One region of the Acidiphilium sp. JA12-A1 genome, then DNA from elsewhere that is predicted to be linked to it. Evidence: predicted binding sites of a transcription regulator. Region 1 holds the regulator's gene; the other holds the start of a gene.
What was found. The regulator HrcA, encoded in region 1, represses chaperone genes, less so after heat shock. The targets are predictions, from matches to a motif close to GTTNGCACTCNCNNNNNGNGAGTGCNAAC.

Region 1 (15,144 bases):
CGCAACACCACGGCCCTCGCCGGCAGCTACGATCCGGCGCAGGAACACGATGCCTGCGGCGTCGGCCTGATCGCGGCGCTCGATGGCCGCAAGCGGCGCGACGTCGTCGTCGCCGGAATCGACGCCCTGAAAGCCGTCTGGCATCGCGGCGCGGTCGATGCCGATGGCAAGACCGGCGATGGCGCCGGCATCCATGTCGAGATTCCGCAGGATTTCTTCGCCGATGCGGTGGAGCGCGGCGGCGACCGCATGCGCCGCGGGCCGATCGCGGTGGGCATGGTGTTCCTGCCCAAGACCGATCTCGGCGCGCAGGAGCGCTGCCGGCAGATCGTCGAGACCGAGATCCTGAATTTCGGCTACCGCATCTATGGCTGGCGCCAGGTGCCGATCGACGTCTCCTGCATCGGCGAGAAGGCGAACGCGACCCGCCCCGAGATCGAGCAGATCATGGTGTGGAACGCGCTCGGCAAGTCCGAGGAGGAGTACGAGCGCGACCTCTACGTGATCCGCCGGCGGATCGAGAAGGAAGCGATCGCGGCGCAGATTCCCGAGCTTTACATCTGCTCGCTCTCCTGCCGCTCGATCATCTACAAGGGCATGTTCCTCGCCGAGAGCCTGACGGAGTTCTACCCCGACCTGCTCGACGAGCGGTTCGTCTCGCGCTTCGCGATTTACCACCAGCGCTATTCGACCAACACCTTCCCCACCTGGCGGCTCGCCCAGCCGTTCCGCTGCCTTGCGCATAACGGCGAGATTAACACGCTGGCCGGCAACGTGAACTGGATGAAGAGCCACGAGACGCGCCTCGCCGCCGGCGCGCTCGATGATTATCTCGGCGACATCAAGCCGGTGATCCAGGCCGGCAGTTCCGACACCGCGACGCTCGATGCCGTCTTCGAACTGCTGGTGCATGGCGGCCGCGACGCGATGATGGCGAAGACGCTGATGATCCCGCCCTCGATCGGCGCCGATGCGACGATGAAGGCCGCGCATCGCAACCTGATCAGCTATTGCAACGCGGTGATGGAGCCGTGGGACGGGCCGGCCGCGATCACCGCGACGGATGGCCGCTACGTCATCGCCGGGCTCGACCGCAACGGGCTGCGGCCGCTGCGCTTCACCCGCACCAGCGACGGGCTGCTGATCGTCGGCTCGGAAACCGGCATGGTCAAGCGCGAGGAGGCGGAGATCGTCGAGCGCGGCCGCGTCGGGCCGGGCGAGACCATCGCCGTCGATCTCGCCGATGGCCGCTTCTACCATCATGCCGAGCTGATGGACGATCTCGCCGCCCGGCAGGATTTCGGCGCCTGGACCGCCGGCATCAAGGTGATCGACCATATCGTGAAAACCGATGCGCCGGAGCCGGTTCTCTTCGAGGGCGAGGCGCTGCGCCGCCGCCAGCTCGGCGTCGGCTACACGCTGGAGGAGCTCGAACTCATCCTGCATCCGATGGTCGAGGACGCCAACGAGGCGACCGGCTCGATGGGCGACGACACGCCGATCGCCGTGCTGTCGGAGCGTTATCGCGGGTTGCATCACTATTTCCGCCAGAGCTTCAGCCAGGTCACCAACCCCGCGATCGACAGTCTGCGCGAAAGCCGCGTGATGTCGCTGAAGACGCGGCTCGGCAATCTCGGCAACGTGCTCGACGAGGATTCCAGCCAGTGCGATCTGTTGCAGCTGGAAAGCCCGGTTCTCTCGACCGCCGAGTTCGACGCGATGCGCCGGACGATGGGCGACAATGCCTGCGTGGTGAACTGCACCTTCCCGGTCGCCGATGGCGAGGGCGGGCTGCGCGCCGCGATCGAGCGGATCCGCCGCGAGGCCGAGGAAGGCGTGCGCGCGGGCTGCACGCATGTCATCCTCACTGACGAGACGTTTGACGAGGCGCATGCGCCGATCCCGATGATCCTCGCCACCGGCGCCGTGCACACGCATCTCGTCCGCCAGTCGCTGCGGACCTTCACCAGCCTCAACGTGCGCGCCGCCGAATGCATGGACGTGCATTACTTCGCCGTGCTGATCGGCGTGGGGGCGACCACGATCAACGCCTATCTCGCGCAGGAAAGCATCGCCGACCGGCATCGCCGCGGCCTGTTCGGATCGATCAGCCTGAAGGAGTGCATCGGCCGCTACAAGAAGGCGGTGAACAAGGGATTGCTCAAGGTGATGTCGAAGCTCGGCATCTCGGTGATCTCGTCCTATCGCGGCGGCTACAATTTCGAGGCGATCGGACTCTCGCGCGCGCTGGTGGCGGAATTCTTCCCCGGCATGCCCTCGCGGATTTCCGGCATCGGCCTGCCCGGCATCGCCCACAAGATGCTGGAACTGCACCGCACCGCCTGGGATTCGGATGCCGTCACCCTGCCGGTCGGCGGCGCCTATCGCCTGCGCCGCAAGGGCGAGACGCATGCGTTCGACGGGCAGATGGTCCACATGCTGCAGACCGCGGTCGCGACCGACAGCTTCACGCTGTATCGCAAATACGCCGATGCGGTGAACGCCCAGCCGCCGGTGGCGCTGCGCGACCTGCTCGATTTCCGCAGCGAGGGGATGACGCCGATCCCGGTGGACGAGGTCGAGAGCATCACCGAAATCCGCAAGCGGCTTGTCGCACCGGGCATTTCGCTCGGCGCGCTCAGCCCCGAGGCGCACGAGACGCTGTCGATCGCGATGAACCGCATCGGCGCGCGCTCGGATTCGGGCGAGGGCGGCGAGGACGCGGCACGGGCGACGCCGCGGCCGAACGGCGATAACGCGTCGTCGGCGATCAAGCAGATCGCCTCGGGCCGTTTCGGCGTGACGGCGGAATATCTCAACAACTGCCGCGAGATCGAGATCAAGGTCGCCCAGGGTGCCAAGCCCGGCGAGGGCGGCCAGCTGCCCGGCTTCAAGGTTACCGAGCTGATCGCCAAGCTCCGGCATTCGACGCCGGGGGTGATGCTGATCAGCCCGCCGCCGCATCACGACATCTACTCGATCGAGGATCTCGCCCAGCTGATCTACGATCTCAAGCAGATCAACCCGCAGGCGACGGTGTGCGTGAAGCTCGTCTCGCGCTCGGGCATCGGCACCATCGCGGCCGGCGTGGCGAAGGCGAAGGCGGATGCGATCCTGATCTCCGGCCATTCCGGCGGCACCGGCGCCTCGCCGCAGACCTCGATCAAATATGCCGGCCTGCCCTGGGAGATGGGCCTGTCGGAGACACATCAGGTGCTGATGCTCAACCGGCTGCGCCACATGGTGAAGCTGCGCACCGATGGCGGCATCAAGACCGGGCGTGACGTGGTGATCGCGGCCATGCTCGGCGCCGAGGAATTCGGCATCGGCACCGCCTCGCTGGTGGCGATGGGCTGCATCATGGTGCGCCAGTGCCATTCCAACACCTGCCCGGTCGGCGTGTGCACGCAGGACGAGGCGCTGCGCGCGAAGTTCGAGGGCACGCCGGAGAAGGTGATCAACCTGTTCTCCTTCATCGCCGAGGATGTGCGACACATCCTCGCCTCGCTCGGCGTCCGCCGGCTCGAGGACGTGATCGGCCGCACCGACTACCTGCACCAGATCTCGCGCGGCTCCGAGCTGCTCGACGATCTCGATCTCAACGCGCTGCTCGCCCAGGCCGACCCCGGCCCCTATGCGCGCTTCTGCACGCTGCAGGGCCGCAACGAGGTGCCGGAGACGCTGGATGCGCAGATGATCGAGGATGCGACACCGTTCTTCGAGCGCGGCGAGAAGATGCAGCTGCAATACGGCATCCGCAACACGCATCGCGCGATCGGCACCAAGTTCTCGGGACAGATCGTGCGGCGCAAGCGCGGCGCCGACCTGCAGGCCGACCACGTCACCGTGCGGCTGCGCGGGGCGGCGGGCCAGTCGCTCGGCGCCTTCGCGGTGCGCGGGCTCAAGCTCGAGGTCTTCGGCGATGCCAACGACTATGTCGGCAAGGGCCTGTCCGGGGCGACCATCGTGGTGCGGCCGGCGCCGTCCTCGACGCTTGTCAGCCAGGATAACACGATCATCGGCAATACCTGCCTCTACGGCGCAACCTCGGGCCGGCTGTTCGCCGCCGGCCAGGCGGGCGAGCGCTTCGCGGTGCGCAATTCCGGCGCCGTGGCGGTGGTCGAGGGGGCAGGGTCGAATGCCTGCGAATACATGACCGGCGGAACGGTCGTGATTCTCGGGCCGGTGGGCGACAATTTCGGTGCCGGCTTCACCGGCGGCATCGCCTTCGTCTACGATCCGGCCGCCGATTTCGAGCTGCGGGTCAACCCCGACACGCTGCTTTGGAATCGGGTGACGGAGGCCTACTGGGCGCAGCATCTGCGCGACCTCGTGACCGAGCACGCGCGCGAGACGCAGAGCCTCTATGCCGAGCGCCTGCTCAACGAGTGGGAGCGCACGCTGGCGCGGTTCTGGATGGTGGTGCCGCGCGACTATGCGCGCTTCCTGCCGGTTCCGATGACGGCGCCGGCGGTGGAGAAGATTCCGGCCGAGTAACCGGCCGGAAGATCTTCAGCCGAGATGCGCCGCGGCGAACTGCCGCAGCGCCCGGTAGCGGTGGCTGATCGCCGATTTTTCCGCCTTGTCGAGTTCGGCGAAACTGCGCGTCTCGCCGAGCGGCACGAAGACCGGATCGTAGCCGAAGCCGCCATCGCCGCGCGGCGCGGGGGCGATGCGCCCGCGGCACCAGCCGAGATAGGTGAAGGTCCGTCCTTCGGGTGTCGCGAGGCAGATGGCGGCGGCGAAGGCGGCGCGGTCGTCCGCCCGGCTGGCGGCGATGATGTTCGCCATCGCCGCGGCATAGCCGCCCGCCTCCTGCGCGAAGCGCGCCGAGCGCACGCCGGGCGCGCCGCCGAGGGCGGCGACCTCCAGCCCCGAATCGTCGGCGATCGCCGCGAGACCGCTCGTTGTCGCCGCCGCGAGCGCCTTGATCCGCGCATTACCGGCGAAATCCGGCGCGTCCTCCACCGGCTCCTTCAGGCCGAGCGCGCCGGAAGATACACAATCGAGCCCGTGCGGGGCGAGCAGCAGGGCGAATTCGGCGAGCTTGCCGGCATTGTGGGTGGCGATCACCACCCGCTGGCCGCGTTCGAGCCGCATCGCCGCCTCAGGCCGCATCGAGGGCCGCGCGCTGTGCCGCGAACAACTCGGCGGTGCCCTTGCGGGCAAGGCCGAGCAGGGTGCCGAAGGTCGCCTCCTCGAAGGTCGCCCGTTCGGCGGTCGCCTGGATCTCGACGATGCCGCCCGTGCCGGTGAGGACGAAATTGGCGTCCGCCTCGGCGTTGGAATCCTCGGCGTAATCGAGGTCGAGCACCGGGACGCCCCCGAACACGCCGCAGGAGACGGCCGCAACCTGGCCAATCAGCGGGTCGGTCGCGATCACGTTCGCCTTGCGCAGCGTGCGAATCGCGAGCGCGAGCGCGACCCAGGCGCCGGTGATCGCGGCACAGCGCGTGCCGCCATCGGCGTTCAGCACGTCGCAATCGAGGGTGATGGTCATTTCGCCCAGCGCCGTGCGGTCCACCACCGCGCGCAGCGAGCGGCCGATCAGCCGCTGGATTTCCTGTGTGCGGCCGGACTGCTTGCCGCGCGCCGCCTCGCGGTCGCCGCGGGTGTGGGTCGCGCGCGGCAGCATGCCGTATTCCGCCGTCACCCAGCCCTGGCCGGCGCCGCGCAGGAAGCCCGGCACCCGGCCCTCCACGCTCGCCGCGCACAGCACCTCGGTGCCGCCCATGCGGATCAGCGCCGAGCCCTCGGCATGGCGGGAGAAGCCGGTGACGATCTCCACCTGGCGCAGCGCATCGGCCATGCGGCCGCTCGGTCTCTTGATTTCGGGCATGAAGCCTCTCCTGTCGGCTGAAACGTGTCGCTTGATTTTCGCCCCGCGATACCCGACTCTGGCGCCATGGACCAGACATCCAAGCGTTCCTCCGCCCGCGCCGGTCGGCCAAAGCCGGCGGTCGGGCCGGTGCGGCTGCCGCCGGGGCTTGATGAACGCTCCGCCGCGGTGCTGCGTGAAATCGTCGAGCAATATGTCGAGACCGGCGAGCCGGTGGGCAGCCGCACGCTCTCGCGCCTGCTGCCGATGGGCCTGTCGCCGGCGACGATCCGCAACGTCATGGCGGACCTGACCGATGCCGGGCTGCTGTTCTCGCCGCATATCTCGGCCGGACGGCTGCCGACCGAGCGGGGCTTGCGCCTCTTCGTCGACGGTTTGCTGCATTTCGGCGAATTGTCGGACGAGGAGCGCGAGCGGATCGAGGCGGCGCTCGCCCAGTCCGGCCGGTCGATCCAGGACACGCTCACCGAGGCCTCCGCCCTGCTCTCGGGCCTGTCGCAGGCGGCCGGGATCGTGCTGGCGCCGAAATCGGAAGGGGCGGTCAAGCATATCGAATTCGTGCCGCTGAGTTCCGGCCGCGCCCTCGTCGTGCTGGTCTCGGCGGATGGCCAGGTCGAGAACCGGGTGATCGAGACGCCGCCCGGCGTGCCGCCCTCGGCGCTGCAGGAGGCGAGCAACTACCTCAATGCCCAGCTCTCCGGCCTGTCGCTCGGCGAATTGCGCGTTCGCGTGGCCGACGACATGAGGGCGGACCGCTCGGCGCTGGACGATCTCGCCGCCGGCATCGTCGAGGCCGGTCTTGCGACCTGGTCGGACGAGGGCAGGGGCGGTTCGCTGATCGTGCGCGGCCAGGCGCGGCTGCTCGCCGATGTCGACCAACTGGAAAAACTCGCCTCGGTGCAGCAGCTCTTCGAGCGGCTGGAGGCGCAGGAGACGATGCTGAAGCTGCTCGAACTGGCCGAGCGCTCGGAAGGCGTGCGCATCTTCATCGGCGCCGAAAGCGGGCTGTTCGGCGCCTCCGGCATGTCGATGGTGGTTGCCCCGGCGCGCTCGCGCGATGACCGGATCGTGGGCGCGATCGGCGTGATCGGGCCGACGCGGATCAATTACGGGCGCATCATTCCCGTGGTGGATTACACCGCGCGGGTGATCGGGCGGCTGCTCGGATGAGCCTGTTCTTCGACGATCTGGCGGTGGGCACCCGCTTCGAAAGCGGCACGACGACGCTCGATGCGGCGGCGATCCGGGAGTTCGCCGCGCAATACGACCCGCAGCCTTTCCATCTCGACGATGCGGCGGCGCGGACGACGCTGTTCGGCGGGCTCGCCGCCTCGGGCTGGCACACGGCGGCGGTGACGATGCGACTGCTGGTGGAGAGCGTGCCGATCGCCGGCGGGCTGATCGGCGCCGGGAACGATATCTCCTGGCCCCGGCCGACGCGGCCGGGCGATGTGCTGCGTGTGGTTACCGACGTCGTGGAGATGACCCCCTCCGCCTCGCGCCCCGATCGCGGGCGGGTGGTGATGCGGTCGGAAACGCTGAACCAGAACGGCGAGGTGGTGCAGATCCTGCTCGCCCGGCTGGTGGTGCCGCGGCGCGCGCCGTAGCGATCCATCCGCGACCGAGCACCATGCCAGGGCGACGCCGGTCCGGCGATGAGGCCGCCGGCGCGGCGCGCCCGGTCTTGACGCTGCCGCCGCAAGTATGATTATTTTTTTATCGATAGCAGAAATAATCAATCTCAGGCGGGAACGTGGTCACAGATCGAGGCGACCGGCCATCCGGCGACGATACCGAACTCGTCACCCGGGTGGCGTGGCTCTACTACGAGGCATCCCTGACCCAGGCGGAGATCAGCGCGCAGCTTCGCATTCCGCCGGCGCGCGTGCAGCGGCTGATCGCCGGCGCCGCGCGCAGCGGCCTCGTGCGGATCCTCATCGAGGGCGATCTCGCCGGCTGCCTCGGCCTGGAGCGGACGCTGATCGAGCGCCATGGCCTGACCTATTGCCGGGTCGTTCCCGCGCTGCCCGACGCTCCGGCCGCGGCGGGCGGCGCCGCATCGTCCCGCGTCATTTCCTCGCTCGGCCGCGCGGCGGCGGCGTTTCTTCATGAAACCTTCGCCCGCGGCCAGCATCGTGTCGTCGGGTTCGGGCATGGCCGCACCATGGCCGCGACGGTCGAACACCTGCCGCGCGAGCCGCGGGAGGGGCTGAAGGTCGTCTCCATCATCGGCGCGCTCGCGCAGCGGATCGACGCCAACCCGTTCGACGTGATCCACGCGCTGGCGGAAAAGACCGGGGCGGCGGCCTATCTGCCGCCGGTGCCGTTCTATGCCCAGTCGCGCGCCGATCGCCGGGTGCTGCTGCGCCAGCGCGGCGTGGCCGAGGCGTTCGCCGTGGCGGCGGAGGCCAGTCTCTATGTCATGGGCATCGGCGAGATCGGGCGGACGGCGTCGCTCTGCCAGACCGGCATGCTGCTGCCCGAGGAACTGGAACAGGCGCGGCGCGACGGCGCGGTGGCCGAGGCGCTGGGCTCGTTCTTCGACGCCGGGGGGCGGCGCATCCGCACCGAACTGCATGACCGGCTGATCGGCATCGATCTCGCCGAAAGCGGCGATCGCGAGGTCGTCGCCGTGGCGGGCGGGATGGAGAAGCAGGCCGCGATCGCCGCGATGCTGCGCGGCCGGCTGATCACCGGGCTGATCACCGACGAGCGGACCGCTTCGTCCCTGGTGGCGGACAACGACGACGGCGCGGCGCGTGGCGCGTCCCGCAGGGTGGCGAAGGCGTGACGCGCCGGCGTTTCGCGCGCGCGAGACAGGGAGAACCGCCGTGGAGGCCGTGATCGGGCTCGACTGCAGCACCAGCGCGGTCAAGGCGCTGGCCTTCGACCGGCAGGGAAGCGTGCTGGCCACCGGCCGTGCCCGGCTCCCCTTCGCGCCCGATGCCGAAGGCCGGTTCGAGCAGGACCCGGAAGACTGGTGGCGGGCCTGCCGCGCGGCGCTCGCCGAACTGGCCGCGGGGCTCGACGGGATCGAGATCGCCGGGCTGGCGATCGCCAACCAGCGCGAGACGATCGCGCCGCTCGATGCCGGTTTCCGGCCGGTTCGGCCGGCGATCCTGTGGCTCGACGGGCGGGCGGCGGGCGATGCCGCTGCGATGGCGGAGGCCCTCGGCGCCGACCATCTGCACCGGGTCACCGGCAAGATCCCCGACCCCAATCCGGCGCTTTACAAGCTGGCCTGGATGCGCCGCTGCGAGCCGGAGCGGCTCGGCGCCAGCGCCTGGTTCGCCGAGGTGCATGGCTATCTGGTCCAGCGGCTGACGGGCCGGTTCGCGACCAGCACCGCATCGGCCGATCCGCTCGGCGTCTATGATCTCGCGGCGAAGCGCTACGCGGACGACCTGCTCGACGCGATCGGGCTGTCCGCCGCGCGGTTCGCGCCGGCGCTGCCGCCCGGCACGAAGCTGGGCGGCCTGACCGCCGAGGCCGCGCGCGCGACCGGCCTGCAAGAAGGGCTGAAGGTGATTGCCGGCGCCGGCGACGGCCAGGCGGCCGGTCTTGGCGTGAATGTGATGGAGCCGGGCCGGGCCTATCTCAACCTCGGCACCGCCGTGGTCGCCGGAATGCGGAGCGCGAGCTACCGGGTGGGGCGCGGCTTCCGCACCATGATCGCCGCGGATGGCGAGGGCTATATTCTCGAAACCTCGCTCCGTTCGGGCACGTTGCTTTGCGACTGGCTGACGCGCGACATCTTCGGCGGCGATGCAGCACTGCTCGCCGAGCTCGAACCCGCGGCGGCGGCGCTGCCGCCGGGATCGGACGGGGTGATGATCCTGCCCTATTTCCTGGGGGTGATGACGCCGCACTGGGACGGCGCCGCGCGCGGCGCGATCGTCGGGCTCGCGCCGCATCACGGCAGGGCGCATCTCCTGCGGGCGCTGTACGAAGGCATCGCCCTGGAGCAGGCCGGGGTGATGGCGCGCATCGAGGCCGAGGCCGGGCTCGCCGCGCGCGAGATCGTCGCCATCGGCGGCGGCGCGCAAAGCGACCTCTGGTGCGCGATCCTGGCCGACGCGCATGGCGTGCCGGTGCTCAGATCGGCGACGGTCGAGGCCACCAGCCTTGGCGCGGCGATGGCCGCCGCCGTCGGCGCGGGCTGGTATTCCGGATTTGCCGAGGCCGCATCGGCGATGGCCGGCGCGGTGACCGCGCGCTTCACCCCGGATGCAGGCCGCGCCGCCCTCTATGCCCGCCTGCGCCGCGCTCATGCCGGGCTCTATCCGGCGCTGCGGCCGTTCGGCGCCGCCCCGTTGACCTGAAAGGATACCACGATGAAGGCTCTCTACATCCGCGGCGTGCGGGACATCACGATCGGCGATGCGCCCGAGCCCGTGCCGGGAAACGACCGCATTGCCGTCGAGGTCGCCGGCGTCGGTGTCTGCGGCAGCGACCTGCATTATTACCTCGAAGGATCGATCGGCAGCCAGGTCATCGTCGAGCCTTTCGTGCCGGGCCATGAATTCGCCGCCCGCGTGCTCGAGGCGCGTCCGGAACTCGGCCTTGCCAAGGGCGAACTCATCGCGGTCGACCCCGCCATGCCTTGCGGCCATTGCGAATGGTGCCATCGCGGCGAGATCAATCTCTGCCCCGACACCGTGTTCAACGGCGCGCCGCCCTATCAGGGAGCGATGGCCGAACGCATGGCGATCGAGCCGCGGCAGGTCGTGAAGGTGCCGCAGCATTTCACGATCGAGGAGACGATGATGCTGGAACCGCTCGGCGTCGCGATCCATGCCATCGACCTCGCGAGGCCGCGCCTGCTGGAATCGGTTGCGGTGATCGGTTGCGGGCCGATCGGTCTGCTGATGATCGCGCTCGCCCGCCTCGCCGGCGTCGGGCAGATCCTGGCGATCGATCCGGTAGACTATCGCCGCGCGCATGCCGGCGCGCTGGGTGCCGACCGCGTCAGCGCCGACCGGCACGACATCGCCGCCTGGACCGATGGCCGCGGCGTCGATCTCGTGCTCGAGGCGACCAACGCGCCGGAGGGATTCCAGCACGCGGCCGATGTCGCGCGGATCGGCGGGCGGATCGTCCTCGTAGGCATTCCCGAAGGGGATTCCTACACGCTTGCCGCCGGGGCGGCGCGGCGCAAGGGGCTTTCCGTCAAGTTCTCGCGCCGCATGGGCCATGTCTATCCGCGCGCCATCCGCCTCGTCGCCGAACGGCGGGTCGATGTCGCGCGCATCGTCACGCACCGGTTTCCGCTGGCCGAGGGCGCCCGCGCCTTTGAAATTCAGGCGGCCTGCGCCGATGGGGCGCTCAAGAGCCTCATCCTGCCGAACGCCTGAACGGCCGGATAATTCCGGTTGCAGGCGATGATTAATCCGGGCATATGTGAAAAAATAATCAAGTGTCGCGGCAACCCCGCTTTCAAGGAGGATACGTCATGCAGAGAGTGCTGAAATACGCGCTGGCAGGGGCGACGAGCGCGCTCGTCGGCCTTGGCGCGAGCGCCCCGACCGCCCATGCCTGGACGCTTGCCCAGGCCTCCGCGCCCTACAAGGGCATGACGGTGACCGTGGTCGGGCTCGACCGGCCGAGTTACAAGGCCGCCGAGAAACTGACGCCGGAATTCGAGAAGGAAACCGGCATCCACGTGAAATGGGTGAACTACCCGTACGAGAACACGCTGAAGGCCGAGACGCTGAACTTCGTCTCGCACAGCAAGCAGTTCGACGCGATCCTGACCGACGTCGTCTGGCCGGTGGATTTCACCCGCGCCCACTGGGTCGTCCCGGTCGATCATTTCCTTGCCGACACGGCGATCGCCGATCCCGCCATCGACATCGGCGATTTCTTTCCGGTCTGGCGCCATGCCTTCACGGTGGGCGGCAAGCTCATCGGCCTGCCGTTCGATTCCTATGCCGGGCTGCTCTACTACAACAAGAAGATCCTCAAGGAGCACGGCTTCTCCGGCCCGCCGACCACCTGGACCCAGCTGCTGAACGACTACGCGGCGAAGCTCTACGATCCCTCGAAGAACCTCTACGGCTACGCGCTGCAGTCGGCCCGCGGCGAGACGCAGACGGCCGACAGCTTCACCCGCTTCCTCTGGCCCTGGGGCGGGCGTTACTTCGACGCCAAGGCGAAGAAGATGACGCTGGATTCGAAGGCGGCGATCGCCGGCGAAACCTTCCGCCAGGAGCTGGTGAAATACATGCCGAAGGGCATCATCGCGGATGATCACTCGCAGGTCGTCCAGCTGATGGGCCAGGGGCAGCTGGCGATGATCACCGAATGGTCGGCCTTCTACCCGACGCTCAAGGCCTCCTCGATCGGCAACGATCTCGGCGTCACCGTCGAGCCCAAGGGGCCCAATGGCCGCTACTCGGCCTTCGGCGGCTTCGCCTACATGGTCAGCGCGCAGGTTCCGGCGAAGGAGCAGAACGCGACCTGGCTGTTCATCCAGTGGCTGACCTCCAAGGCGATGGCGCAGCCGCTGATCGAGAACGGCGCGGTGGTCGCCCGCAAGAGCGCCGATACCGACCCGGCGCTCGATGCGAAATATCCCTACCTGAAGCCGATGGTGGAAACCTGGGAAAACGGCAGCGTGCCCGACTGGCGCCCGCAGATCGCCTGCTATCCGTATTTCTCTGAACTGGTCTCCGATTACGGCTCCGAAATCGAGGCCGGCAAATACCCGGTCGCGAAGGGGCTGAAGCTGCTCAACGCCAAGCTCCAGCACTACATGAACTCGACGGGTTGCTGGAATTCGGTCAACCTGCCGAAGCGCTGATCTTCCGGCGCGAACCATGCGCCCCGTCCGGCGGGGCGCATGCGACGCGGCGGCGCACGCTGCAAACGGGCAACGGATACCAATGGCAAACACGGACGGAACGGCAAGCCTCGCGGCCGCGAGCACGACGTTGAAGACGCCGCTGGCGCGCCGGCTGGAGCCGTGGTTCTTCGTCGGGCCGTCGCTCTTCCTGCTGCTGCTCGTCGGCCTCTACCCGACGATCTTCGTGCTCTACTACTCGTTCCATAACTGGACGATGGGCATGGGCCCGCCGACCTTCGCCGGGCTCGAGAACTACATCAACGCGCTCACCTCCCCCGGCTTTCTCGACGCCCTCAGGCGGACCGGCGAGTTCCTCATCGTCACCCTGCCGGTCGAGCTCGGCCTCGGCATGGCGATCGCGCTGGCGCTCGACCAGACCCGGAACCCCGCGCTGCGCCGCCTCGTGCAGATCCTCCTCGTGGTGCCGATCGCGACCACGCCCAGCGTGGTCGGCATGCTCGTCCAGCTGATGTTCAACACCCAGCTCGGCATCGTGAACTATCTCGGCCATCGCCTCGGCCTCGGCCAGGTGGACTGGCTCGGCAGCGGCACCGCCGCGTTCGGCATGGTGACGGTGACGCAGATCTGGGAATGGACGCCCTTCGTCGCCCTCGTGCTCTCGGCCAGTCTCGCCACCGTGCCCGGCGACATCGAGGAGGCGCTGATGCTGGAGACCGAAAGCTTCTGGGCCCGCTTCCTGCACATCAAGCTGCCCTACATGCGGCCGGGCATCGTCGCCAGCCTCGTCTTCCAGACGATCTTCACGGTGAAGACCTTCGACATGATCTACTCGATCCAGAAGGGCGGCCCCGGCAACGCGACGCAGATGGTCTCGCTGAAGATCGAGCGTATCGCCTTCCGCGGGTTCGATGTCGGGCTGGCCTCGGCGGAATCGGTGCTGACGCTCGTCTTCACCATCCTTCTCGCCCAGGCCGTGGTGAAATTCCTCTATTCGGACCGGGCGGAGGGCTAGCGATGAAACAGCGCGCCCTCACCCTGCTGCACGGACTGTTCCTGCTCGCCGTGGCGCTGGTGATCGTGTTTCCGTTCTACTGGATGATCGCCTCCTCGCTGAAGCCGGAATCGCTGATCTTCCGCCTGCCGCCGGCGTGGCGCTTCGCGCCGGACCTTGCCGGTTATGCCAAGGCGATCACCCAGAACGACATGCTGCGCGCCCTCGCCAATTCGGTGATCGTGACGGTGGGCGCGGTGGCGCTCGGCCTCGCGGTCGGCGCGCCGGCGGCCTATGCCCTGGCCCGCTACGAGTTCCGCGGCCGCGCGCAGATCCAGTTCTGGTACGTGACGAACTGGATGCTGATCCCCGTCGTGGTGCTGATCCCGTTCTATCTTCTCGCGGCCGACCTGCAGCTGATCAACAACCCGGTCGTGCTGATCCTGATCTACCAGACCTTCGTCGTGCCGCTGGTCGTCTGGCTGCTGGTCGACCAGTTCCGCGCGGTTCCGGTGGCACTTGAGGAAGCGGCGCTGCTCGACGGCATGAGCCGGTTCGGCATCTTCCTGCGCATCACCCTGCCGCTGACGCTGCCGGGCATCACCGTCGCCGCCATCCTGGCCGGCATCTTCGCCTGGAACGACCTGCTCTACGCCTTCATCCTCACCCCCTCGAACGATGCGCGGACGGCGCCGGTCGTCATGATGGGATTCCTCGGCGGCTACATCATCCCGTGGCAGACGGTGATGTCCTGCGCCGTGATGATCTGCGCGCCGGTCGTCGTCGGCGGCATCGCGATCCACAAATACATTGCCCGCGGCCTGACGCTGGGCGCAGTGAAGTAGCCGGCGGGAGACAAGCGTGGCAGAGATCATCATCGAGGGCGTGACCAAGCGGTTTGCCGCGGTCGAGGCGCTGCAGCGGGTCGACCTCGCGATCGCCGACGGCGAGTTCATGGTGCTGCTCGGCCCCTCGGGCTGCGGCAAGACGACGCTGCTGCGCATGATCGCCGGGCTCGAGACGCCGAGCACCGGCCGCATCCTGATCGGCGGCACCGACGTGACGCTGCTGCCGCCGGCCCGCCGCGACGTCGGCATGGTCTTCCAGAACTACGCGCTCTATCCGCACATGACGGTGCGGCAGAACATCGCGCTCGGCCTGAAGCTGCGCGGCCTCGATGCCGCGGAGATCGAGCGGCGGATCGGCTTCGTCGCCAACCTGGTGCAGATCGCGCCCTATCTCGACCGCAAGCCGCGCGCGCTGTCCGGCGGGCAGCGCCAGCGCGTCGCCCTGGCGCGCGTCATCGCGCGCGAGCCGTCGGTCTCGCTGATGGACGAGCCGCTGTCGAACATCGATGCCCAGCTGCGCACCATCATGCGCGCCGAATTGCTGCGGATCCACCGCAAGGTGGGCATGACGACGATCTACGTCACCCACGACCAGGAAGAGGCGATGGGCCTCGGCGATCGCATCACGGTGATGAATTTCGGCCGCGTCGAGCAGATGGGC
Region 2 (15,144 bases), on a different contig from region 1:
CGCGACACCCATCTCGCCGCGCGCGGCGAAAGTGCTGCTCGTCGGCTCATAGAATCCGTTGGACGGTTTCGATCCGGCATAGTTGAAATGCCGCATCTCCAGCCCGGCGAAGACGTGCCAGACATTGTCGAGCCGCCAGTCGGCGCCGAGCCGCACGGCCTCCTCGCCGCTGGTGCCGAAGCTGCCGGAGAATCCGAGCGCCGGCGCCGAAACGCCGCCGCCCACCACTGCCAGTCCCTCCGCCGAGGCGGAGAGGACGAGCCGCCCCGTCGCCGCATAATCGAGCTTCGCGCCGAACCCGGCCAGCGCCGCGTGATAGAAACTGCCATAGCCGCCGCTACCGCCGATATTGCGCGACCAGCTCTGATAGCCGGCGGCAATGAAGGGCAGCACGCTGACCGCGTGGCTCAGCGGCACGGCAACGCCGAGCTGGACCTCGACATGGTTGAACCGCGCCGCTTCGGACTGGTCGTATGGCACGAGCCCCTGCGACGTTCCCTGCAGGTAGCCCTGATATCCCAGCGCGCCGCCCGAGAAATCGTAGACCACGCCGGTATAGACGTCCGGCAGGCCCAAGGCCGGGCCGAGCCGCGAGGCGCCGAGGCTGAACCCCGGCAGCACGCCGCTCTCCTGGTCGGAGGTGTTGTCGAACCCTTCGTGATAGCTGTAGCCCGTCGCCGTGATGCCGAGCGAAACCCGGGTCTCGGCCGCGGCAATCGCCGGGTTCACGCCCTGCGCCCGCGCGCACGGCGCGAGCCGCGCCAGCGCGAGAGCCAGTCCGAGCGCACAAAGGATATTCCTCGTCACAGCCGCCATTCCAGATCAATCTTGCGTAACACAATTTATCGCAAGAAAACCTGAACGTCCGCTTAACTTTGAGATGCCGGCGCGAATTCCACACATGTCACCCATCCGCCACGCCATGGCCGCGCGGGTCAGTGAAGCTGGAACATGTGCGGGCTGCGCATCTCCCCTGGCGTGATCAGCGCGGCCGTGCCCACCCGCACCGAATGCAGCTTGCCCTCGATCTGCCGGCTCCAGAAATCGAGGAACCGGTGCAGCACCGGGTAGCGCGGCGCGATATCGAGGTCCTGCCACACGAAACTCTGCAGAACGCCCGGATGGTCGGGCAGATGGTAGAGAATCTCGGCGGTCGTCAGCCGGTATCCCTCGAGCTGTCGGCTCAGTGTCATGATCTGTCTCCGTCGCACTGTCATCGGCGGGCCGTGCGAGTCCGCTCCTCCTGACCATGACGATGCCATGACACCCCCGGGGGTTGGCAAGAAAAATCTTTCTTATCAACACTTTAGCACTCACCTCGGGCAATTGCTGCCGGACTTGACATCGGTTGCCCACAACACTATCCCTTTGGCACTCTCCCGGTGAGAGTGCTAGCAAGCATCCGGTGCCTATCGAGAGGGCCGGCGCTGCTGAGCCCGTCACTGTTGCAACAGACTTCTGAAGTCAGGAGCGAGCCACATGAAATTCCGTCCCCTGCACGACCGCGTGGTCGTTCGCCGGCTGAACGCCGAGGAGAAGACCGCCGGCGGCATCATCATCCCCGACACCGCCAAGGAAAAGCCGATGGAAGGCGAGGTCATCGCCGTTGGCCCGGGTGCCCGCAACGAGGCCGGCGCCGTCGTCGCGCTCGACGTCAAGGCCGGCGACCGCATCCTGTTCGGCAAGTGGTCGGGCACCGAGGTCAAGATCGACGGCGAAGAGCTGCTGATCATGAAGGAATCCGACATCATGGGCATCATCGAGGGTACGGCTTCGAAGAAGAAGGCCGCCTGATCACCCCCGGTTTCCCCTCCGATATCGCATAAAGGAAGTTACACATGGCTGCTAAAGACGTCCGCTTCTCGGCCGACGCCCGCGAACGCCTCATCCGCGGTGTCGACCTGCTCGCCAACGCGGTGAAGGTCACCCTCGGCCCGAAGGGCCGCAACGTCGTCATCGAGAAGAGCTTCGGTTCGCCCCGCATCACCAAGGACGGCGTGACGGTCGCGAAGGAAATCGAACTCGCCGACAAGTTCGAGAACATGGGCGCGCAGATGGTGCGCGAAGTGGCCTCGAAGACCAACGACCTCGCCGGTGACGGCACCACCACCGCGACCGTCCTCGCCCAGGCGATCGTCCGCGAGGGTGCGAAGGCGGTTGCCGCCGGCATGAACCCGATGGACCTGAAGCGCGGCATCGACAAGGCGGTCAACGCCATCGTCGACGAGCTGAAGAAGCGCACCAAGAAGATCACGACCCCGAGCGAAACCGCCCAGGTCGGCACCATCTCCGCCAACGGCGAGGCCGAGATCGGCAAGATGATCTCCGAGGCGATGCAGAAGGTCGGCAACGAGGGCGTCATCACGGTCGAGGAAGCCAAGGGCATCCAGACCGAGCTTGACGTCGTCGAGGGCATGCAGTTCGACCGCGGCTACGTCTCGCCCTACTTCATCACCAACCCGGAGAAGATGGTCGCGGATCTCGACAATCCGTACATCCTGATCCACGAGAAGAAGCTCTCCGGCCTGCAGCCGATGCTGCCGCTGCTCGAAAGCATCGTCCAGTCCGGCAAGCCGCTGCTGATCATCGCCGAGGACGTCGAGGGCGAGGCGCTGGCCACCCTGGTCGTCAACAAGCTGCGTGGCGGCCTCAAGATCGCCGCCGTCAAGGCGCCCGGCTTCGGTGACCGCCGCAAGGCCATGCTGGAAGACATCGCGATCCTCACCGGCGGCCAGGTCATCAGCGAAGATCTCGGCATCAAGCTCGAGACCGTGACGCTGAACATGCTCGGCCGCGCGAAGAAGGTGCTGATCGAGAAGGAAAACACCACGATCGTCGAAGGTGCCGGCAAGAAGGCCGACATCACCGGCCGCTGCAACCAGATCCGCGCGCAGATCGAGGAGACCACCTCGGACTACGACCGCGAGAAGCTGCAGGAGCGCCTGGCGAAGCTGGCCGGCGGCGTTGCCGTCATCCGCGTCGGCGGCGCCTCGGAGACCGAGGTGAAGGAGCGCAAGGACCGCGTGGACGACGCGCTGCACGCGACCCGCGCCGCCGTCGAGGAAGGCATCGTCCCGGGTGGCGGCGTGGCCCTCGCCCGCGCCTCGCTCGCGATCAACAAGCTCAAGGCCGATAACGACGACCAGCGCTTCGGCATCGACATCATCCGCAAGGCGGTGCTCGCGCCGATGCGCCAGATCGCCGAGAACGCCGGCGAAGACGGCGCCGTGATCTCCGGCAAGGTGCTCGACAACGACGACTACAGCTTCGGCTTCGATGCCCAGTCCGGCGAGTTCAAGGACATGGTCAAGGCCGGCATCATCGACCCGACCAAGGTCGTCCGCACCGCGCTGCAGGACGCCGCCTCGGTCGCCGGTCTGCTCATCACGACCGAAGCGATGGTCGCCGAGCGTCCGGAAAAGAAGGCCCCCGCCGGTGGCGACGCCGGAATGGGCGGCATGGGCGGCATGGGCGGCATGGATTTCTGATCCGCTGCTCCAGGCTCAGGCCGGGATACCGGAAAGCCGTGGGGGTAACCCCACGGCTTTTCTCTTGAGCCCCGCCTGTTGCGCCGCGCCGCCGTTCAGCCCCGCCGCCGCTCCAGCCCGAACGCCCAGGCCGCCACCGCCAGCCCCGCCAGCGCGAGCGCAGCGCCCAGCAGCGGCAGGCTCCGATAGCCGATCCCGGCGCCCAGCGCCGCCCCGCCCAGCCACGCCCCGCCGGCATTGCCGAGATTGAACGCCCCCTGGTTGATCGTCGAGGCAAGGTTCGGCGCATCCCGCGCATGGTCGATCACCCGCGTCTGCAACGGCGAGACCAGGGTGAACACCGCCATCCCCCAGCCCGCCATCACCAGCACGGCCAACAGGCCGAACGGCAGCGCCGCCCGCAGCGCCACCAGCAGCACGGCGATCGCCAACAGCGTCGCGACGATGGTGCGCGCCGCATGCCGGTCCGCGAGCCGCCCGCCGAGCAGCCCGCCCGCCGTCAGCCCGGCGCCGAACACCAGCAGCGCCACGCTCACCCAGTGCGGCGACAGCCCGCCCACCCGTTCGAGCATCGGCGCGATATAGGTGAACACGCTGAACAGGCTCGCCGAGCTCAGCACCGCCATCAGCATGGCGAGCAGCACCTGCGACCGTCCGAGAATCCGCACCTCGTTGAGCAGCCTGGCCGATCCCGCCCGCAGGTCGCGCGGCAGCAGCAGCGCGATCGCCGCCATCGCGACGAGGCCGATCGCCGCCACCACCCAGAAGGTCGCCCGCCATCCCGCCGCCTGGCCGAGGATGGTGCCCGCCGGCACGCCGAGCACATTGGCGAGCGTGAGGCCGAGAAACACCAGCGCCACCGCCCGCGCCCGCTTCTCCCGCGGCGCCAGCTCCGCCGCGACGACCGAGCCGATCCCGAAGAACGCCCCGTGCGACAGCGAGGTGACCACCCGCGCAGCCAGCATCGTGTCATAGCCCGGCGCCAGCGCGCAGAGCGTGTTGCCCAGCACGAACACGCCCATCAGCCCGAGCAGCGCCGCCCTGCGCGGCCACCGCCCGACCAACACCGCGAGGAACGGCGAGCCGAAGCTCACCCCCAGCGCATAGGCGCTGACCAGGAATCCCGCGCGCGGGATCGAGACCGAGAAATCGCGCGCGAGATCGGGCACCAGCCCGACGATGACGAACTCGCTCGTGCCGATGGCGAAGCTCGCGACGATGAGCGCGAGCAGGGGAAGTTTCATGCCGGAATTCCGCGAAAAGGGAACGGCAGTGAACACGCCGCCGGCGCCGGCGGCAACGCCCGCCGGCGGAACTCAGCCCCGTGTCTGCGGATTGTCGAAGCGCGGCGAGCGCATCCGGTGGATCGCCGCCTTCAGCGCATCGGCGAAATCCCGCCGCTCCGCATCCCCCAGCGCCATGCCGACGATCTGCCGCGCCTCCCGGTTCGCCACCGAGACGATCGGATTGGTCCCCGCCTGTTCCTCGACATCGACGCGCAGCCACCCCGCCTCCAGCCGCACCTCGCTCCTGCGCCCGCCCGGCGTGGTGCGGGTGATGGTCAGCGCCTCGTCGGTCAGCACGATCACCTCGGACGCCTTCGCCCCGCGCATGTTCATCCCGTAGAGCGTGACGGCGAGGATGAGATCGGCCCCGTTGAACCCGATCACCGGCATCGCGCCCAGCCGCCACATCAGGCTGGTCACCAGCAACGAGCCGGTCGCCATCACCCCGAACACGACGAACATGCCGCGCCGGCTCATGCTCCGGTGCGGCGTCAGCACCGCCTGGAAAATCGGCCGTCCCTGTCCGGCCATACCCAACGCTTCCGCCATGACGTTATCTTCGCATCGAATGCGCATTCCGCAAGCATGGATGCTTGCCAAAATCCCCCCCGCCCCGCACAAATCGCGGATGCCGACCGCCACCGAACCGCCCCCCAAGCGCCGCCCCACCGTCCCGCAGGCCCGCGTGCGCAGGATGAAAACGGCGGATATCCGCCCCTTCCTCGAAGCCATCTCGGCCGGCAACCCCGAGCCGCGCACCGAGCTCCACTACGCCGACCCGTTCTCGCTGCTCGTCGCCGTCGTCCTTTCCGCGCAGACGACCGACGCCGCGGTGAACAAGGCGACCCCCGGCCTGTTCGCCGCCGCCCCCACCCCGGCGGCGATGGCGGCCCTCGGCGCCGAGGGCATCGGCCCGCATATCCGCTCGATCGGCCTCTGGCAGTCCAAGGCGAGGAACGTCGCCGCCCTCGCCGAGCTCCTCGTCGAGCGGCATGGCGGCGCGGTCCCCGCCGAGCGCGAGGCGCTCGAGGCCCTGCCCGGCGTCGGCCGCAAGACCGCGAATGTCGTGCTCAACGAAATCTTCGGCCAGCCCACCATGGCGGTGGACACCCACATCTTCCGCCTCGCCAACCGCACCGGCCTCGCCCCCGGCAAGACCGTGCGCGAGGTGGAGGACGGCCTGGTCAGGCGCATCCCGCCCGACCTGCTGCGCCGCGCCCATCACTGGCTGATCCTGCACGGGCGCTATGTCTGCAAGGCCCGCCAGCCCGAATGCTGGCGCTGCCCCGGCGCGCAATGGTGCGTCTTCACCCCCAAACCCGCGGCACCCGCGAGGGGCCGCCGGGCATGAGCGCGTCCTCCGGCTTCCGCCTCGCGAAGACCCTCGGCCTCGCCGCCGTCGTCGCCTCGGCCGTCACCCAGGAATACGGCGCCGGAATCAATTTCGTCGTCCCCCAGAGCCTCGGCGTCTATCCCGGCATCGGCGCGCTGGTGCCGCTGGCGATGTTCGCGACCGGCCTCGTCATCTTCCTGAAGGTCTTCCTCTACGCCCGGTTCTCCCGCGCCATGCCGCGCGCCGGCTCGTCCTATGTCTGGACGGTGCGCGCCCTCAACCTGCCGCTCGGCTTCATCCTGCATTTCGTCTGGTGGGCCAGCATCACCGCGGCGATGGGCTTCATCGCCTTCGCCTTCGGCAATTTCCTCGGCAACGCGATGGTCAATGCCGGCTTCGCCGCCGGCCACCTGCTGCTCTCGAAGCCCGGCCATCTCGCCCTCGGCCTCGCCGCACTCTGGATCATCTACGGCATCCATGTCGCCGGCATCCGCGATTACGGCCGCCTCGTCGTCATCCTGCTCGCGCTCGTCGTGGTCACCGCCCTCGCCGTCGGCGTCATCGGCTTCGCCGCCGACCCCGCCGCCCTGCTGCACACCGCCGCGGCGCGCACCGGCATCGCCTTCGCCCGCCCCGCCGCCGCCCCGCCCTTCGACGCGCACGCCTTCCTCGCCGTCTGCACCCTGTTCATCTTCGCCTATGGCGGGCTGTCCGGCGCGCCCGCCCTGTCGGGCGAGACCGAACACGCCGAAACCGTGATGCCGCGCGGCATCGTCATCGCCTGGCTCACCTCGGTCGTGCTGTTCTCGCTGGTCGCCGCAGCACTGCTGCACGCCGTGCCCTGGTGGGCGGCGCTGGACCTCATCCGCCACAAGCACGCCTCCCTCGTCACCGCCCCCGGCATCATCGGCCTCGCCGCCCCGCGCCCGCTCGCCGCGGCGCTCGACCTCGTGATCGCGCTCATCGTCGGCAAGACGCTCGCGCCGCAGATGGTCGTCACCTCGCGCATGCTCTTCGCCTGGGCCGAGGACGGGCTGATCCCCGCCCGCTTCGCCGAAACCTCGCGCCGCCGCGCCCCGGTCGCCGCCCTCACCCTCACCGTCGTGCTCGCCTCGCTCTTCCTCGTGCAGGCGACCTATATCGGCTGGGCCTTCGGCATCGTCGCCCGCTCGGTCACCATCCTGCTGGTCTGGCTCGCCGTCGCCTGCGCCGCGCTCAACCTGCGCTACAACCCGCGCCATGCCAGCCATGGCTGGTCCGAGCCCTTCCGCCGCGGCGTCATGGTCGTGCCCGTCGCCCTGCTCTCCATCGTCGTCACCATCGCGCTGATCCGCTCGGTGCTGGTGCTGCCCCACGCGCCCTTCTACGTCCAGCCGCTGTTCCAGGGCGCGGTGATGGCGCTGATCGGCACGGCGCTCTATCTCCGCGCCCGCCGCGTCGCCCCCGGCCTCGCCGCCGTCACCGCAACGCTCCCCCTCGAATAGCGCCCCCTTCCGCGCCGCGCCGCGACGCCATATACGAACCGCATGGCAGCGGCCCGACCCTTTCTGAAAATGCACGGCGCCGGGAACGATTTCGTCGTTCTCGATGCCCGCGCGCACCCGCTTGACCTCGCCCCCGCCGCCGCCGCCCGCATCGCCGACCGTCACCGCGGCGTCGGCTGCGACCAGATCATCCTGATCGAGCCGGACGACGGCGCCGCCGCCTTCATGCGCATCCTGAACGCGGACGGCTCGGAATCCGGCGCCTGCGGCAACGCCACGCGCTGCGTCGCGGCCCTGCTCGCTGGCGAAACCGGCGCCCGCCGCCTCGCCATCCGCACCAATGCCGGCCTGCTGCCCGCCGAAATCAAGGGCCCCACCCTGGTCGAGGTCGACATGGGCGCGCCGAAACTCGGCTGGGAAGACATTCCCCTGGCCGAACCGGCGGACACGCTCTCGCTCCGCCTCGCCCTCGGCCCGGTGCAGAACCCCGCCGCCTGCTCGATGGGCAACCCCCACGCCACCTTCTTCGTCGACGACCTGACCCACCTGCAGATCGAGACGATCGGCCCGAAGCTCGAACACGCCCGCCTCTTCCCCGAGCGCGCCAATATCGGCTTCGCCCGGATCGACGCGCCGGACCGCATCCGCCTGCGCGTCTGGGAACGCGGCGCCGGCCTCACCCTCGCCTGCGGTTCCGGCGCCTGCGCCGCCCTGGTCAACGCCCATCGCCGCGGCCTCGCCGCCCGCCGCGCCGAGATCGAGATGGACGGCGGCACCCTCACCCTCACCTGGCGCGATGACGGCCACGTGCTGATGGAAGGCCCCGTCGCCCTGGTCTTCGAGGGCGAGCTGGACGCGGCCATGCTCGCGCCATGAGCCTCGACATCCTCACCTTCGGCTGCCGCCTCAACGCCTTCGAGAGCGAGGTGATGCGCGGCCATGCCGAGGCCGCCGGGCTCGGCGACGCCGTCATCGTCAACACCTGCGCCGTCACCGCCGAGGCCGAGCGCCAGGCCCGCCAGGCCATACGCCGCGCCCACCGCGCCGACCCCGCCGCGAAAATCATCGTCACCGGCTGCGCCGCCCAGATCGACCCGGCCGCCTGGTCGAGCATCGAGGGTGTCGCCCGCGTCCTCGGCAACGCCGAGAAGCTCACGCCCGAAGCCTGGCGGTCGGAAGCGCCGGTCCTCGTCGCCGACATCATGCAGCTCCGCCAGACCGCCGCCCACCTGATCGAGGGCTTCGGCACCCGCGCGCGCGCCTTCATCGAGGTGCAGCAGGGCTGCGATCACCGCTGCACCTTCTGCATCATCCCCTATGGCCGCGGCCCCTCGCGCTCGATCCCGCTCGGCGCCGTGGTCGAGCAGGTCCGCACCCTCGTCGCCAATGGCTACAACGAGGTGGTGCTCACCGGCGTCGACCTCACCTCCTACGGCGCCGACCTGCCCGGCGCGCCGAAACTCGGCCAGCTGTGCCGCCGCCTGCTCGCCGCCGTGCCGGACCTGCCGCGCCTGCGCCTCTCCTCGATCGACCCCGCCGAGATCGACGACGATCTCTGGCGCCTGCTCGAATCCGAGCCCCGCCTGATGCCGCATCTGCATCTCTCGGTGCAGGCCGGATCCGACCTCATCCTCAAGCGCATGAAGCGCCGCCATCTCCGCCACCACGTCATCGAGGCCGCCGCCCGCGCCCGCGCGCTCCGCCCCGACATCGCCCTCGGCGCCGACCTCATCGCCGGTTTCCCCACCGAAACCGAGGCGCATTTCGCCGAAACCCTCGCTTTGGTCGACGACGCCGGGCTCGACTATCTCCACGTCTTCCCCTTCTCCGCCCGCAAGGGCACGCCCGCCGCGCGCATCCCCGCTTTGCCGATGGCCGAGCGCCGCGCCCGCGCCGCCCGCCTGCGCGAGGCCGGCGCCCGCCGCGCCGAAGCCCGCTTCCGCGCCATGACCGGCACCACCGTCACCGCCCTGGCCGAGACCGAAACCGCCGGCCACACCGAAACCTTCGCGCCGATCCGCTTTTCCGCACCCGTCACCCCGGGCGCGCTCGTCACGGCGAGGATTACCGGCGCGGATGCCACCGGCGTGACCGCAGGAGCAGAATGATGGCGCTCGGCTTTCTCTCGCGCCTCAAATCCGGCCTCACCCGCAGCACCCAGAAGCTCGCCGCCGGCATCACCGACACCTTCACCAAGCGCAAGCTCGACGACGCGGCGCTGGAAGAACTCGAAGACCTGCTCATCACCGCCGATCTCGGCCCCGCCGCCGCCGCCCGCGTCATCCGCGCCTTCCGCCGCACCCGCTTCGGCCAGGACGTTTCCGCTCCCGAAATCCGCGCGTCGCTGGCCGAGGAGGTGGCGAAAATCCTCGCCCCCGTCGCGCAGCCGCTCGCGATCGACCGGAGCAAAAACCCGTTCGTGATCCTGATGGTCGGCGTCAACGGCACCGGCAAGACCACCACGATCGGCAAGCTCGCCCAGTCCTATGCCGAGGCCGGCGCCAGACCCCTGCTCGTCGCCGGCGACACGTTCCGCGCCGCCGCGGTCGAACAGCTCCAGGTCTGGGGCGAGCGGACCGGCGCGCCGGTGATGACCGGCCCCGCCAACGCCGACCCCGCCGGCCTCGCCTTCGACGCCATCGCCCGCGCCCGGCGCGACGGGCACGACATCGTGCTGATCGACACCGCCGGCCGCCTGCACAACAAGGCCGCGCTGATGGAGGAGCTGCGCAAGATCATCCGCGTCATCCGCAAGCAGGATGAAACCGCCCCCCACGCCGTGCTGCTGACGCTCGACGCCACCACCGGCCAGAACGCCATCGCCCAGGTCGCCACCTTCAAGGAGATGGTCGATCTCACCGGCCTGATCGTCACCAAGCTCGACGGCTCGGCCCGCGCCGGCGTCGTCGTCGCCCTGGCCGAAACCGCCGCCCTGCCGATCCATGCCGTCGGCGTCGGCGAACAGGCGGCCGATCTCCGCCCCTTCGACGCCACCGAATTCGCCCGCGCCCTCACCGGCGCCGACGCCGACCGCCCCGCCTGAATTTTTGCGCCGTCCCGGATCATCCCGAAACCCGACGACCCGCGCATTGCTGAATTTCAGCGGCGATTTGCAGAAACCAAAGGGCGAACTGCCGTAGCGTGACGGCTCGCGCCGCCCCGCCTCACCAGTCGCGGCGGTGCCAGCGATGCCAGTGGTGCCAATGGTCATACGGCCGGTATCCGCCGTCATATCCCGCGCCGCGCCCATGCAACGGCGCGTTGTCCGGCCGCGATCCGATGAAGCGCCGATAAGCAGAAATCCAGTCCCGCGCGATCATCCGCCGCGCCTCGTCCAGCCCCAGCCGGTGCGCGCAGACCAGCCGCGCCATGCGCGCCTCCAGCCGGTCCTTCGCATAGGACCCCCACTGCCCCCGCCCGAGATGCGGCTCCGGCCAGAGATTGGCCGGGCTGGTCGGCGAGCCGCCGAGCGCGAGCGGGATCAGGTGATCCTCCTCGTATTTCCAGGGTCGCGCATCGGCATAGCCATAGCGCCGGATCTGCGCCTTCTTCAGCGGCTCGGTATAGGACACCGGCGGCCGCACCGTCCGCGTCCAGCCGCGCCGGCAGATCGTGGCACCGATCGTCGCCTCGCGCACCGCGGGGTTGATCGCCCCCGGCGTCAGCGCCGGATCGGGCAGCGGCGAAGCCCCCCGCGCCGCCGCCACCCCGCCGGCCAGCATCCAGGCCGCCGCGACCAGACCGATCCATCTCCTGTTCGAAATCATCTCTGGAACATAACGTGAACGGGTAAACATCAGGTTAACGCCGCCAGCCCCGCGCGCAATTTCGCCATCGCCCGCTCCAGCTTTTCCGGGCTCTGGGCGAAGCAGATCCGCAAATGCCCCTCGCCCGCCGCGCCGAACGCGATCCCCGGCGCCACCGCCACCTTGTGCGCGATGGCGAGGTGCCGCGCCAGTTCCAGGCTGTCCGCCACCCCCTCGATCCGCGCGAAGGCATAGAGCCCGGCCGGCGCCGCGCTGTAGCGCACGCGGTTGAGCCCGGCGAGCCCGGCGCCGACGATCGCCCGCCCCTCGGCGCAGAACGCCCGGAACCCGGCGACATAGTCCTCGCACTCCAGCGCCGCCCGCGCCGCCTCCTGCGCGAAGGGCGCCACGCCGGAATGCGTCGCCTCGATCAGCTCGCCCACCGCGTCCCGCTCGCCCTCCGGCAGCACCAGCCAGCCGACGCGGAATCCCGTCATCGCCCAGGTCTTCGACACCGAATTGGCGACGATCACCCGATCCTCCGGCCCCGCATGGTCCAGCGCCGAGGGCGCCGCCGCCCTCCCGTCGAAACTCAGCCGCGAATACACCTCGTCCGACAGCAGCCACACGCCCCGCCGCCGGCAGATCTCCAGGATGGCGACGATCTCCGCGTCGCTCGCCATCCACCCGGTCGGGTTGTTCGGCGAATTGAGGCAGAACACCCGCGCGCCGTCGAGGGCCGCGTCCAGCCGGTCGAGATCGAGGCGGAATCCGCCCGCGCCGTCCTCGTCCAGCGGCAGCCGCACCACCTCGGCCCGCCGCGCCAGCGCCGCCCCGGCGAGGTTCGGCCATTCCGGCTCGTGGATCACCACCTTGTCGCCCTGCCGCAAGATCGCGGTGAATGCGACGCCGATCGCCGCCATGCCCGAGGCGGTCACCGCGATCCGCGTCTCTGCCACCGGTTTCGCGTGCACCCGGCTCAGATAATCCGCCAGCGCGAGGCGGAGCGACAGCCGCCCCCGGCTGTCCACGTAATGCGTGTCCCCGGCCTCGACGGCGCGGATCAGCGCCGCCCGCGCCGCGTCCGGCGGCGCCCGGTCGGACTCGCCGAACGCCAGGTTGTCCACCGCCGGGTCGGCAAAGGCCAGCCGCCCGATATCGCCGATCTTCGATCGCGGAATCCGAATGATATCCATTGACCACCCTGAAAGGCGGCGTCAGCCCGCGCGCACCACGCCGCGTTCGGTCGCCACCGCATGAAGGCGCGCATCCTGCGGTCCCACCGGCACCTCGTCCACCTCCTGCGATGCATAGGCGCACCCCAGCCGGAACGCATCGGGCAGGCCGGCCAGCGTGCGGTCGTAATACCCCGCGCCATAGCCAAGCCGGTTGCCCCGCCGGTCGAAGGCCAGCAGCGGCACCAGCACGAAATCGGGCACGATCTCCTCGCCCTCGGGGTGCGAGGTGCCGAACCGCCCCGGCACCAGCGCCGCGCCGCGCCGCCAGCGCCGGAAGGTGAGCGGCAGGCCGCGCCTCGGCGTCACCGGCAGGCCGATCGCATGCCCCCGCGCCTCCAGCTCGGCCAGCAGCGGCCGGATGTCGATTTCCGCCCCGATCGGCCAGAACCCCGAAACCACCGCGCCGGCGGGCGGCGGGCACTGCTCCAGCACCACGGCGGCCAGGCGCGCGCCCAGTGCCGGGTCGAGCCCGTCGCGCCGGTCGAGGGCGGCCTGCCGCGCCGCCGCCTTGCGGGCGATGAGATCGAGCTCGGTCATGCTGTCGGGGAGAGGAGCAAAAGTGCGAAGCCGCCCTGGCCGTTGGCGTTGACATCCTCCCAGAGCCTGCGTGAGCAGGTGGGCGCCGGAAATACCGGAACCACGGTTCCGACAGAGCCAGCTCCCTGGGAGATACTTACTGGCCCCGGGGATGTGCTTGCCTGACGCACCGGGCAGCCTCGCCCCCGCAACTTAGGACTCCGCGAGGTCCGCCGCAATCTCCTCCGCGCGCGCGGCGACGCGCCGCAGCCTTGCGACATGCTCGGGGGAAACGCCGGTGGGCTTCGCCGCCCGCAACGCCTCGTGGGTGGCCCGCAGGTCGTGCAGCTCGTCGGCCAGCAGAAGTGCCGCCAGCACCAGCAGCCGCGCCTCGCCGGTCTGCTCGCCGATCGCCTTGATGCTGCTCACCCGGCGGTCGATCTCGGCGGCCATCGCCTGCAAGTGCCGCTCCTGCCCGTCCTCGCAGCTCACCGAATAGGAGAAGCCGTTGATGCGGATGTTCACGTTCGCCATGTCAGCCCTGCTCCACCCGGTCGGCCTCGTCGAGCGCCGCCCGCAGTTGCTCGATCATCCGGTCGAGCGCCGCGGCGACCTCGGCCCGCCCGTCGCTTCCGCCCGGCGGGGCCGGCCGCGCCGCATGGGCGGCGATGCGCGCCAGTGCCGCTTCGAGCCGCTCGATCGCCTGAATTTCGGTTTCCTGCTCCGCCATGCGATGCTTATCGCGGATTTTGCGTTACAATGAAAGCCGCTTAACCCGCAGCCGCGCTGGAAACCCGAGCCGACCGATGATCACCGCCTTCAACCACGCCCTGGCTCCCTGGATCGCCGCCTATGGCAGCCTGGCGGTGGCCGCGCTGATCATGCTGGAAAGCCTCGGCCTGCCGCTGCCCGGCGAAACCGCCCTGGTCTCCGCGGCGATCTATGCCGGCACCACCCACCGGATCGACATTTCGGTCCTCATCCTCGCCGCCGCGGCGGGTGCCATCGTCGGCGGCGCCGCCGGCTACTGGATCGGCCGCAACGCCGGCTACCCGGTGCTGCTCCGCCATGGCCGCCATATCGGCCTGACCGAGCGCCGGCTGCGCGCCGGCCACTGGCTGTTCGAGAACCATGGCGGCAAGATCGTCGTCTTCGGCCGTTTCTTCGCGGTGATGCGCGCCCTCGCCGCGCTGCTCGCCGGCGTCACGGTGATGGAGTGGCGCCGCTTCATCGCCTTCCAGACCCTCGCCTGCCTCATCTGGGCCGGCATCTATGGCGGCGTCGCCTACATCTTCGGCAAGCAGATCAACCGCTTCGCCGGCCCGCTCGGCGCCGCCGCGGCGGTCGTCATCGTCGCCGTCGGCGTGGCGATGGTGGTCCTCGCCCGCCGCCACGGCGAGCGGCTCGAACGCGCCGCCGCCGCCCGCGCCACCCTCCCCGACCAGCTTCCGCACAAGAGATGACCGCAACATTGCTGATCGCCGGGCTCGGCTATACCGGCCGCGCCGTCGCCACCGCCGCCCGCGACGCGGGCTTCGCCGTCCTCGCCACCGCGCGCGACCCGGCGGGCAGATCCGCGCCCGGGGGTGTGGCGCTCGTCCCCTTCGCCGAGGCCGCCGCCGCGCTGCCGGACGCGACCCATCTGCTGGTCACCGCCGCCCCCGGCGAGGCCGGCGATCCGCTCCTCGCCCTCTGCGCCGATGCCATCGCCGCCGCCCCGGCGCTGCGCTGGATCGGCTATTTCTCCACCACCGGCGTCTATGGCGACCGCCAGGGCGGCAGCGTCGACGAAACCACGCCGCCCGCCCCCGGCTCGCCGCGCACCCTCCGCCGCGTCGAGGCGGAGCAGAACTGGGCGGCGATGGCGAACGACCACCGCGCCGTCGACGTCATCCGCCTCGCCGGCATCTACGGCCCCGGCCGCTCCGCCTTCGACGACCTGCGCGCCGGCACCGCCCGCCGGATCGACCGGCCGGGGCAAAAATTCAGCCGCATCCATGTGGACGACATCGCCGGCGGCACGCTCGCGTCCATCGCCACGGCCACCGGCGGC

Region 2: the regulator HrcA is predicted to act here: its motif matches at 1,368-1,396, upstream of groES (co-chaperone GroES).

Annotation. Positions count from the first base shown of each region.
Region 1 covers NZ_JFHO01000046.1:18,322-33,465, reverse strand. The annotation lists gene gltB (glutamate synthase large subunit) at 1-4,497, shown strand, start outside; gene rdgB (RdgB/HAM1 family non-canonical purine NTP pyrophosphatase) at 4,513-5,100, opposite strand; gene rph (ribonuclease PH) at 5,108-5,839, opposite strand; gene hrcA (heat-inducible transcriptional repressor HrcA) at 5,906-7,009, shown strand; gene RT91_RS09265 (MaoC family dehydratase) at 7,006-7,446, shown strand; gene RT91_RS09260 (sugar-binding transcriptional regulator) at 7,593-8,630, shown strand; gene RT91_RS09255 (FGGY-family carbohydrate kinase) at 8,671-10,161, shown strand; gene RT91_RS09250 (zinc-binding dehydrogenase) at 10,174-11,193, shown strand; gene RT91_RS09245 (ABC transporter substrate-binding protein) at 11,292-12,641, shown strand; gene RT91_RS09240 (carbohydrate ABC transporter permease) at 12,724-13,656, shown strand; gene RT91_RS09235 (carbohydrate ABC transporter permease) at 13,659-14,480, shown strand; gene RT91_RS09230 (ABC transporter ATP-binding protein) at 14,497-15,144, shown strand, end outside.
Region 2 covers NZ_JFHO01000059.1:24,548-39,691, reverse strand. The annotation lists gene RT91_RS11490 (hypothetical protein) at 1-816, opposite strand, end outside; gene RT91_RS11485 (usg protein) at 936-1,193, opposite strand; gene groES (co-chaperone GroES) at 1,480-1,794, shown strand; gene groL (chaperonin GroEL) at 1,839-3,488, shown strand; gene RT91_RS11470 (MFS transporter) at 3,584-4,732, opposite strand; gene RT91_RS11465 (DUF2244 domain-containing protein) at 4,805-5,323, opposite strand; gene nth (endonuclease III) at 5,403-6,125, shown strand; gene RT91_RS11455 (APC family permease) at 6,122-7,591, shown strand; gene dapF (diaminopimelate epimerase) at 7,634-8,467, shown strand; gene mtaB (tRNA (N(6)-L-threonylcarbamoyladenosine(37)-C(2))-methylthiotransferase MtaB) at 8,464-9,699, shown strand; gene ftsY (signal recognition particle-docking protein FtsY) at 9,699-10,634, shown strand; gene RT91_RS11435 (hypothetical protein) at 10,756-11,358, opposite strand; gene RT91_RS11430 (aminotransferase class I/II-fold pyridoxal phosphate-dependent enzyme) at 11,388-12,533, opposite strand; gene RT91_RS11425 (5-formyltetrahydrofolate cyclo-ligase) at 12,555-13,112, opposite strand; RNA gene ssrS (6S RNA) at 13,136-13,295, opposite strand; gene RT91_RS11420 (cell division protein ZapA) at 13,305-13,625, opposite strand; gene RT91_RS11415 (hypothetical protein) at 13,627-13,821, opposite strand; gene RT91_RS11410 (DedA family protein) at 13,898-14,554, shown strand; gene RT91_RS11405 (nucleoside-diphosphate sugar epimerase) at 14,551-15,144, shown strand, end outside.